DNA from 2 places in the Nocardiopsis sinuspersici genome. Region 1 is predicted to be linked to the other one. Evidence: riboswitches for the same ligand, from Rfam matches in the RefSeq annotation. Region 1 holds a riboswitch; the other holds the start of a gene.

Region 1 (4,366 bases):
CGACCCGGGCCACGCTGGTGCTGCACCTGGCGATCAGGCGGGTGCGGGAGCTGATGGCGCAGATCGGGCCCGAGTACGGCGGCGACTGCCCGGTCGTCGTCGTCCACCGGGCCAGCCAGCCGGGTGAGGCGGTGCTGCGCGGCACGGTCTCCACCATCGCCGACGCGGTGGAGGAGGCCGGGTTCCGGCAGGCGGCGGTGATCCTCGTGGGGCGGGCGCTCGACCCCGCGACGGGCGGTGAGTCCCACCTCTACGATCCGGCCCGCCCCCGGTTCGGCGACTAGCGCGGTGCCCGGACAGGTTCACCGGCTCGCCCCGTGAGCCGTGGTCTTGTACTTACAGCCCGCTTCGGCGCCCGGACTCGCTGTAAGCACAAGATCATCCGGAGTGGGAGCGCTCCGGTCACACCGGCAACGTACCCGGCCGGCCACCGGGGTTCGTCCGGTGAACCCGGTCCCGCGCCGCTGGGGGTGGCGAGGGTGCCGACGGGTCCCCGTACCTGCGGCACCCGAGCACGAGCCAAGGCGAGCGGAGGTTCAGGACGGCACCGCCAGGAACCACTGGGTGACCGTGCGGGCGGGCGTCCAGCCGGTGAACGTGCCGACGGGCGCGGTGGTCTCGACGGCGACACGGGTCAGCTCCCCTCCGTGGCGCCGGTAGGCGTCCGCGAGCAGGTGCTCGGTCTCCAGCGTCACCCCGTGCACCACGAGCCGACCGCCCGGCCGTAGCGCGCGCAGGCAGGTGTCGAGTACGCCCGGACGGGTCGCGCCGCCGCCGAGGAACACCGCGTCGGGTTCGGGCAGGCCCTCCAACGCGTCCGGCGCGCGGCCGGTGACCACGCGCAGCCCGGGGACGCCGAGGCGGCCCGCGTTGCGGCTGATCCGCGCGGCACGCTCGGCGTCGGCCTCCACCGCAGTGGCGGCGCAGGTCGGGTGGGTCCGCATCCACTCGACGCCGACCGACCCGGCGCCCGCGCCCACGTCCCACAGGTGCCGCCCCGGTGAGGGCGCCAGCCGGGCCAGCGCCGAGGCGCGCAGGTCCCTCTTGGTCAGTTGCCCGTCGTGCTCGAACGCGTCGTCGGGCAGCCCCGGGACCAGGCCGTACCCGGACGGGCCGGCGAGCTCCAGGGCCAGCACGTGCAGCGCGGGCACCCTCCCGGGAGGAGCCGTCCCCAGCCAGCCGTCCGCCGTGGTCTCCAGGCGGGACTCCGAGTCCGAGCCCAGGTCGCCCAGCACGGTCATGCGGCTGGCGCCGTAGCCGGCGCCGGCCAACAGGGCGGCGACCGCCGCTGGAGTGTCCCCGTCCGAGGAGAGCACCAGGACGCGGTGACCGGGCGCCAGCTCCCGCAGGAGCAGGCGGGGATCGCGCCCGACCAGGCCCACCACCGCACACCGCTCCGCGGGCCAGCCCATCCGGGCGCGGGCCAGGGCGACGGAGGAGACGGACGGCTCCACCCGCACGGCGTCCGCGCCCAGCAGTTCGACCAGCGTGGTGCCGACACCGGACACGAGGGGGTCGCCGGAGGCGAGCGCGACCGCGGAGGCGCCGCCGAGGGAGGCGAGCAGGGACGGCAGGCCCTCCCGCAGGGGAGAGGGCCAGGCCTCCCGGCGCTGCCCGGGCCGGCCGGGCAGCATCGCCAGGTGCCTGCGGCCGCCCAGCACCACGTCCGCGTCCAGGACGGTCCGGCGCAGCCGCTCGGGCACGCCGGGCCAGCCGTCGGCGCCGATACCGACGACGGTGATCCCCGTCCCGGGTGCCGTGGGAGAGGGGCTCGTAGGAGGGGGCGCCGCGCCGCGGGTGTCCGTCGGTGGTGTCCCGTCTCGCGGCGGAGCGGCCTCCGGGAGGGGAGGGCGGGTGTCGTCCTTCATGGCCGTGACGTTATCGTGGCGGCCACAGGCACGAGGTGCCCCAACGGCCCAGCCATCGGAAACGGTGGGGACGGCGGGAGGGGAGAATCTGGGAAGCCCGGTGAGACTCCGGCACAGGCCCGCTGCGGTGAACCGAGCCTCCGTACAGGAGGACCCGGCAAGTCCGAAGACCGGCCTCGCGCCCGCCCCTTACGGATGGCGAAACGAGCGGGAGCCTCACATGCCATTGCGCACGTCGCACTACCCCTTCTCCGCGATCGTCGGCTGCGACGCCGAACAGCTCGACGACCTGGGCCTCTCCCTCGTCCTCACCAGCGTCTCGCCGGAGATCGGCGGCGTCCTGGTGCGCGGGGAGAAGGGCACGGCCAAGTCCACCGCCGTCCGGGCCCTCACCTCCCTCCTCCCGCCCGTGGACGTCTACCAGGGCGACCGGTTCTCCGTGGACCCCGCAGACCCGGCGCAGCGGTCGCCGGACGGACCCTTCGAACCCGGCACGGCCGTGGAGAGCCGCCCGGTGCGGCTCGTCGAACTGCCCGTCGGCGCCACCGAGGACCGGGTCCTCGGCTCCCTGCACCTGGAACAGGCGCTCACGCACGGCAGGGTCGCCTACGAGCCCGGCCTGCTGGCCCGGGCCCACCGCGGGCTCCTCTACGTCGACGAGGTCAACCTGCTCCACGACCACCTGGTCGACCTCCTCCTCGACGCCGCCGCGACCGGCCGGGTGACCGTGGAACGCGACGGGTTCTCCGTGGAGCACGCGGCCCGGTTCCTGCTCATCGGCACGATGAACCCCGAGGAGGGCGAACTGCGGCCGCAGCTCCTCGACCGGTTCGGGCTCACCGCGGAGGTCGCCGCGCCGCGCGAGCCGGAGGTCCGCGCCGAGGTGGTCCGCAGGCGCATGGCCCACGACGCCGACGCCGACGCCTTCGCCGGGCGCTACCGCGAGGCCGAGGAGGCCCTCGCCGAACGCATCGCCCTGGCCAGGAAGGCACTCGGGCGGGTGCGGCTGTCGGAGGCCGCGCTGCTGAAGATCGCCGAGGTGTGCGCGGCCTACGACGTGGACGGCCTGCGGGCCGACATCGTCACCGCGCGCACGGCGGTGGCGCACGCGGCCTGGGAGGGCCGGACCTCGGTCACCCGGGCCGACATCCGCCGCGCCGCCACGCTCGCCCTGCCGCACCGGTGCCGGCGCAACCCGTTCGACGCGCCGGGACTCGACGAGGACCTCCTCGACCGGATCCTGGGCGACGAGGAACCGCCGCCCGACCCCCCGGAGCCGCCGGGCCCCGGAGGGGCCGACGACCCCGCCGACTCCGGTGGCCCGTCCGAATCCGACGGTCCCTCCGACGCCGGCGGCCCGTCGGAGACCGAGGACCCCGCCGAGACCTCGGGCGGCGAGCCGGACGGCCGGGGAGAGCCTTCGTCACCCGCCGAGCGGGAACCCGCGTCCGCCGAGCGGGAACCGATCGGTTCCGACGGCGACGCCCAGGAGTCCCGCCCCCAACCCGCCGGCGGTTCCCCGGCCCGGGCCCCGGCCACGGCCGCCGCGCCCTACCGGACCCGGCTGCTCACCGCGCGGGGCTCCGGGGAGGGGGCCGACGGCAGACGCAGCCGCGCCGTCGGCGTTCGGGGCCGCCGGATCGGCTCCACCGCGCCCGGCCGGGGATCCGGCGGCTCGCTCCACCTGGGCGAGACCGTGCGGGCCGCCGCGTCCCGGCCCCGGGACGGCGGCCGGCTGCGACTCCACCCCCGCGACCTGCGCGTCGCGGTCCGTGAGGGCCAGGAGACCAACCTGATCCTGTTCTGCGTCGACGCTTCCGGCTCCATGGCCGCGCGCAGACGCATGACCGAGGTCAAGACCGCGGTCCTCTCCCTCCTCCTCGACGCCTACCGGCGCCGCGACAAGGTCGGCCTGGTCACCTTCCGGGGGAGCGGCGCCGAACTCGTGCTGCCGCCGACCCGCTCCGTGGACACCGCCGCGGCCCGCCTCGACGAGCTGCCCGCCGGAGGGCGCACCCCGCTCGCCGAGGGCTTGACGGAGGCGGCCCGCGTCCTTCGGCGCGAACGCCTGCGGGACCCGAGGCTGCGCCCGCTCCTCCTCGTCGTCACCGACGGCCGGGCCACCGGCGGGCCAGGTGCCGTCGGCCGTGCGATGGCCGCCGCCGACCACGTCGCCGGACTGGGCGTCACCACCGTCGTGGTGGACGGCGAGTCCGGCCCGCTGCGCCTCGGCCTCGCCGCCCGCCTGGCCGCCCGGCTGGGCGCCGACCACATGCCCGTCGGCGAGGTCAGCGCGGACGCGCTGGGCAGCGCCGTACGAGAGAGGGCCGCCTGATGCCTCAGGGACAACCGCTCGTCGTTCCCGACGACGGGCTCACCACGCGGCAGCGCCGCAACCAGCCGCTGCTCGCCGTCCACACCGGTGACGGCAAGGGCAAGTCGACCGCCGCGTTCGGCCTCGCGCTGCGCGGCTGGAACCAGGGCTGGCGGATCGGGGT
Region 2 (4,366 bases), 2.7 Mb from region 1:
TGGTCTTGAGGCCGGAACGCCACGCACGGCGGTACAGGGAGTCGAGCTTCCTGCCGCTGGGCGCCGCCATGTACAGGTTCAGCGACTGGGCCTGGTCGATCCACTTCTGACGGCGCGAGCCGGCGTCCACCAGCCACTCCGGGTCGATCTCGAACGCGGTGGCGTACAGGGCCTTGAGGTCGTCCGGGACACGGTCGACGGCGCCGAGGCTGCCGTCGTGCATCTTCAGCGCGGAGACCATGTCGTCGTCCCACAGCCCGCGCGCCTTGAGGTCGCGCACCAGGTAGGGGTTGACCACGGTGAAGTCGCCGGACATGTTCGACTTGACGTACAGGTTGCGGTAGACCGGCTCGATCGACTGGCCCACGCCGGTGATGTTGGCGATGGTCGCGGTCGGGGCGATCGCCATCACGTTGGAGTTGCGCATGCCGGTGGCCTTGACGCGCTCGCGCAGCGAGTCCCAGTCCAGGGTCTCGCCCCGGTCCATGTCCAGGTCGCCCTCACGCGCCTCGGCCAGCAGCCGCAGCGAGTCGATCGGCAGCACGCCCCGGCTCCACAGCGAGCCCTCGAAGCTCTCGTAGGAGCCGCGCTCGGAGGCCAGCTCCATGGAGGCCTCGATGGCGTAGTAGCTGATCAGCTCCATGCTCTCGTCGGCGAACGTCACCGCGCCCTCGGAGGCGAAGGGCGTGCGCAGCTTGAACAGGGCGTCCTGGAAGCCCATCAGGCCCAGGCCCACGGGGCGGTGGCGCATGTTCGCGCGGCGCGCCTCGGGGATCGTGTAGAAGTTCACGTCGATGACGTTGTCGAGCATGCGCACGGCGGTGCGGACGGTGCCGCGCAGGCGCTCGACGTCCAGGCCGTCCGGGCCCACGTGCTGGGCCAGGTTGACCGAGCCCAGGTTGCAGACCGCGACCTCGTCGGCGCTGGTGTTCAGCGTGATCTCGGTGCACAGGTTGGAGGAGTGCACCACGCCCGCGTGCTGCTGCGGCGAGCGCAGGTTGGCCGGGTCCTTGAAGGCGATCCACGGGTGGCCGGTCTCGAACAGCATGGTGAGCATGCGCCGCCACAGGTCGACGGCCGGGATCTTCTTGGAGACCTTGATCCGCCCGGCCTCGGCCTCGGCCTCGTAGCGGACGTAGGCCTCGGCGAACTCGGTGCCGTACTTGTCGTGCAGCTCGGGGACCTCGTCCGGCGAGAACAGGGTCCAGGTGCCGCCCTGCTCCACGCGCTTCATGAACAGGTCCGGAACCCAGTTCGCGGTGTTCATGTCGTGGGTGCGGCGGCGCTCGTCACCGGTGTTCTTGCGGAGGTCGAGGAACTCCTCGATGTCGATGTGCCAGGTCTCCAGGTAGGCGCAGACGGCGCCCTTGCGCTTGCCACCCTGGTTGACCGCGACGGCGGTGTCGTTGGCGATCTTCAGGAACGGGACGACGCCCTGGCTCTTGCCGTTGGTCCCGCGGATGTGCGAGCCCAGGCCGCGCACCGGGGTCCAGTCGTTGCCGAGGCCGCCGGAGTACTTGGACAGCATCGCGTTGTTGCTGATGCCGTGGAAGATGGCCTGCAGGTCGTCGCCGACGGTGGTGAGGAAGCAGGAGGACAGCTGCGCCCGCACGGTGCCCGAGTTGAACAGGGTGGGCGTGGAGGCCATGAAGTCGAACGAGGACAGCAGCTCGTAGAACTCGATGGCGCGGGCCTCGCGGTCGTCCTCGTTGAGGGCCAGGCCCATGGCCACGCGCATGAAGAACGCCTGCGGCAGCTCGTAGCGGACCTCGTCGCTGTGCAGGAAGTAGCGGTCGTAGAGGGTCTGGATGCCGAGGAAGGTGAACTGCTCGTCGCGCTCGGGGCGCAGCGCGGCGCCCAGGCGGTCCAGGTCGAACCCGGCCAGCGCCGGGTCGAGCTGGCCGAGGTCGATGCCGCGGCTGACGTAGGCGGCGAGGTAGGAGGCGTAGCGCTCGCCCATCTCGGACTGGCCGGCGGCGTCGGGGGAGCCGCTGATGAAGGTGAGGGCCTCGCGGCGCAGCTTGTCCAGCAGCAGGCGGGCGGCCACGTAAGAGTAGTCGGGGTCCACCTCGACGAAGCTGCGGGCGGCCATGACCAGGGCCAGCTCGATCTCGGCGTCGGACATCCCGGGGTAGAAGCCGCGACGGGCCTCGGTGAGGACCTTCTCCGCCGAAACACCGGTGAGCCGCGCGCAGGCCTCGGCCACGACGTGCTCGATCCGGTCGACGGCGGCGGGGGGACTGCCGTCGTTGGTCGGTGCGGACCGAACGGATGCGGGCACGGCTTCGACGTCAAGGGTCATACAGCGGCTCCAAAACCTCAATAGAAGAGTCCCGGCGGGGAGGGGACCGAGATGCGAGGCGCACGGCGCCCACCGGTGGACCGGCGCACTGGGTGCGTACGGTCGTCGACCGGTGGATCGCGGCGGCTCACCCTCGAAGCCCCGTCGTCGGCACACGCTCACGTGCGCACCGGTGGCAGGTCTTCGGGCTTGTGGAGGTCACCGCTCCGGGATGTCCTCGGGGGTTCCCGGCGCCTGTGGCGGCCTCGTCTCCACTCACCGCTGCGGGGCAGCCCCGGTTTCGCACCGGATTCCCTCTTGCCTCACCCCAGGAGGTGAACCACCAGCGGGAGAGATACTACATCTAGGGGATGGAGGGTTGGAACACCGCAAGATGATGGCGTGTCACTGATTTCTCAGATGCTTCGACGACTGTCGGACACACACTCAGAGCGTGGTATCGGGGCCCGTTTCCACCCGCTCACCGCAGGGATCACGCCTCGTGGGGCAACGTTCGGGGGTGACTCGACACAGCCTAGGACGTCGCCGGGGCCGCCCGCGCCGAGGCGTCCTCCACGGGCCCGGAGAACCCGCCTGCGGCACGGCTCGGGTGCGTTCGCGGAACCCGGCGCACCCCGTCCGGAGGCCGCCTGCAAGGGCCCTGCGCGGGGACGGCACGCGTCGGCGGCCGGCTCCGGGCGTGTCGCACGCCCCCCGTGGACGTCGGAAAGCTCACCCGCCTGCTTCCCCGCCGACCCGAGGGGTTCGGGCGGCGGTCACCCCTCGTCGAGCCGCCGGTCCAGGGCGTCCTCGTCCAGCCCCAGGTCGACGCGGATGCGGAAACGGATCCGCAGCAGTTCCATCAGGAGGTCGCGGACGTAGGGCGAGGAGGCCAGGCCGAGGAAGCGGCCCGCGCCGACCGTCGCCCACCGCTCGGCCCCCTCCATGTCGTCGTGGGCGTACAGCGCCTCGGCGACGTGGATGTAGGTCTGCAGGCCCGGGGGATCCTCCGCCTCCAGGCGCTTGAGGTGCGCGTAGGCCTGCTCGGACTCGTCCAGGTGCAGCAGGGCCCCGGCGCTGAGTGCGCGCGCGTCGATCACCGTGGGCCCTCCGTCGTCGATCGCCCGCTGGTAGGCGGCGCAGGCGCGCTCGAACTCCTGGGCGATCTCCCACTGTTCTCCCGCGCGCACGAACAGCTCCGCGCGGGAGATCTCGCTTCCGGCGTCGACCTGGTTGGCCAGGTCCAGGAGTTGGGCGGCGACCGGTCCGTGCTCACCCGACCGAACGGCGTGGAATTCCAAACGGTCGAGTTCTGCCGTCGTCACGTGGGTCAACCGCATCGCCCCCATCCCCCTACTCGCACTCCCATGCTCAAGGTCAGGGTCTGGCGCGCTCCAGTGCCTGCCAGAACCCCTGGCGCAGTCCGTCCCGAACCTCGTCACGCAACAGGTGGTCGATCGGCAGCGAGGAGCCCTGAAGCAGACGCGCCTCCAGGTCGGAGGGCATCCTGGGTCTGCGGGCGAGGACGGCCTCGACCCACAGAGCGGGCGCCTCGCGAGCGATCGACTCCGCGAAGTCGTTCCCTTCTTTGTGCGCAACATGCACCGCTTCGTCAACGGTATGCGCGCCGGAGTGCGTCTGCTGGGGATATCCAGGACTGGGACGCGGTTCCTGGTAGTGGCCGGCGTCGAACCGGTCGGCGTGCTCGGGACCAGTAGGCGGCGGCCCTCCGTAGGAGGAGACCGCCCCACCGCGGTGGGCGGTGTCAGTTTCCGTACTGGTCCCATAGGTAGGGTTTGCGTCGGACGCACCCCCGAAGCCGGGATTGTCCCCGGCACCGAACCTGGGGTCCTGTGGTGGTCCGTTTCTCTGCGGTGGTGTGTGCCCCGGCTGTCCGTGCTGCCCGTCCTGGGCGAACGAGCGCTGCGCCCCGGTCTCGTGCGCGAAGGACTGCTGAGAGCCGGTCCCGCCGTTGAAGGCCTGTTGCGGCCCCGTCATGTGCTGTCCCTGGCCGGGTCCCGGTCTCGCCGGCAGCCCGTAGCCCGACTGGTCGGCGCCGCGCATCGACGGGTGGCTCCCGGTGGG

The links. Region 1 has a riboswitch for cobalamin ahead of NOSIN_RS11525 (VWA domain-containing protein). Riboswitches for the same ligand answer to the same signal wherever they lie in the genome.
Region 2: it holds a riboswitch for cobalamin, as region 1 does, so the genes downstream of both, NOSIN_RS23305 (ribonucleoside-diphosphate reductase subunit alpha) here and NOSIN_RS11525 (VWA domain-containing protein) in region 1, are expected to answer to the same signal.

What each region holds. Positions count from the first base shown of each region.
Region 1 is NZ_MCOK01000001.1:2,688,544-2,692,909, reverse strand. It holds gene cobM (precorrin-4 C(11)-methyltransferase) at 1-284, shown strand, start outside; gene cbiE (precorrin-6y C5,15-methyltransferase (decarboxylating) subunit CbiE) at 537-1,868, opposite strand; cobalamin riboswitch at 1,923-2,060, shown strand; gene NOSIN_RS11525 (VWA domain-containing protein) at 2,089-4,203, shown strand; gene cobO (cob(I)yrinic acid a,c-diamide adenosyltransferase) at 4,203-4,366, shown strand, end outside.
Region 2 is NZ_MCOK01000001.1:5,398,010-5,402,375, reverse strand. It holds gene NOSIN_RS23305 (ribonucleoside-diphosphate reductase subunit alpha) at 1-2,302, opposite strand, end outside; cobalamin riboswitch at 2,460-2,641, opposite strand; gene NOSIN_RS23300 (hypothetical protein) at 3,058-3,630, opposite strand; gene NOSIN_RS23295 (NYN domain-containing protein) at 3,659-4,366, opposite strand, start outside.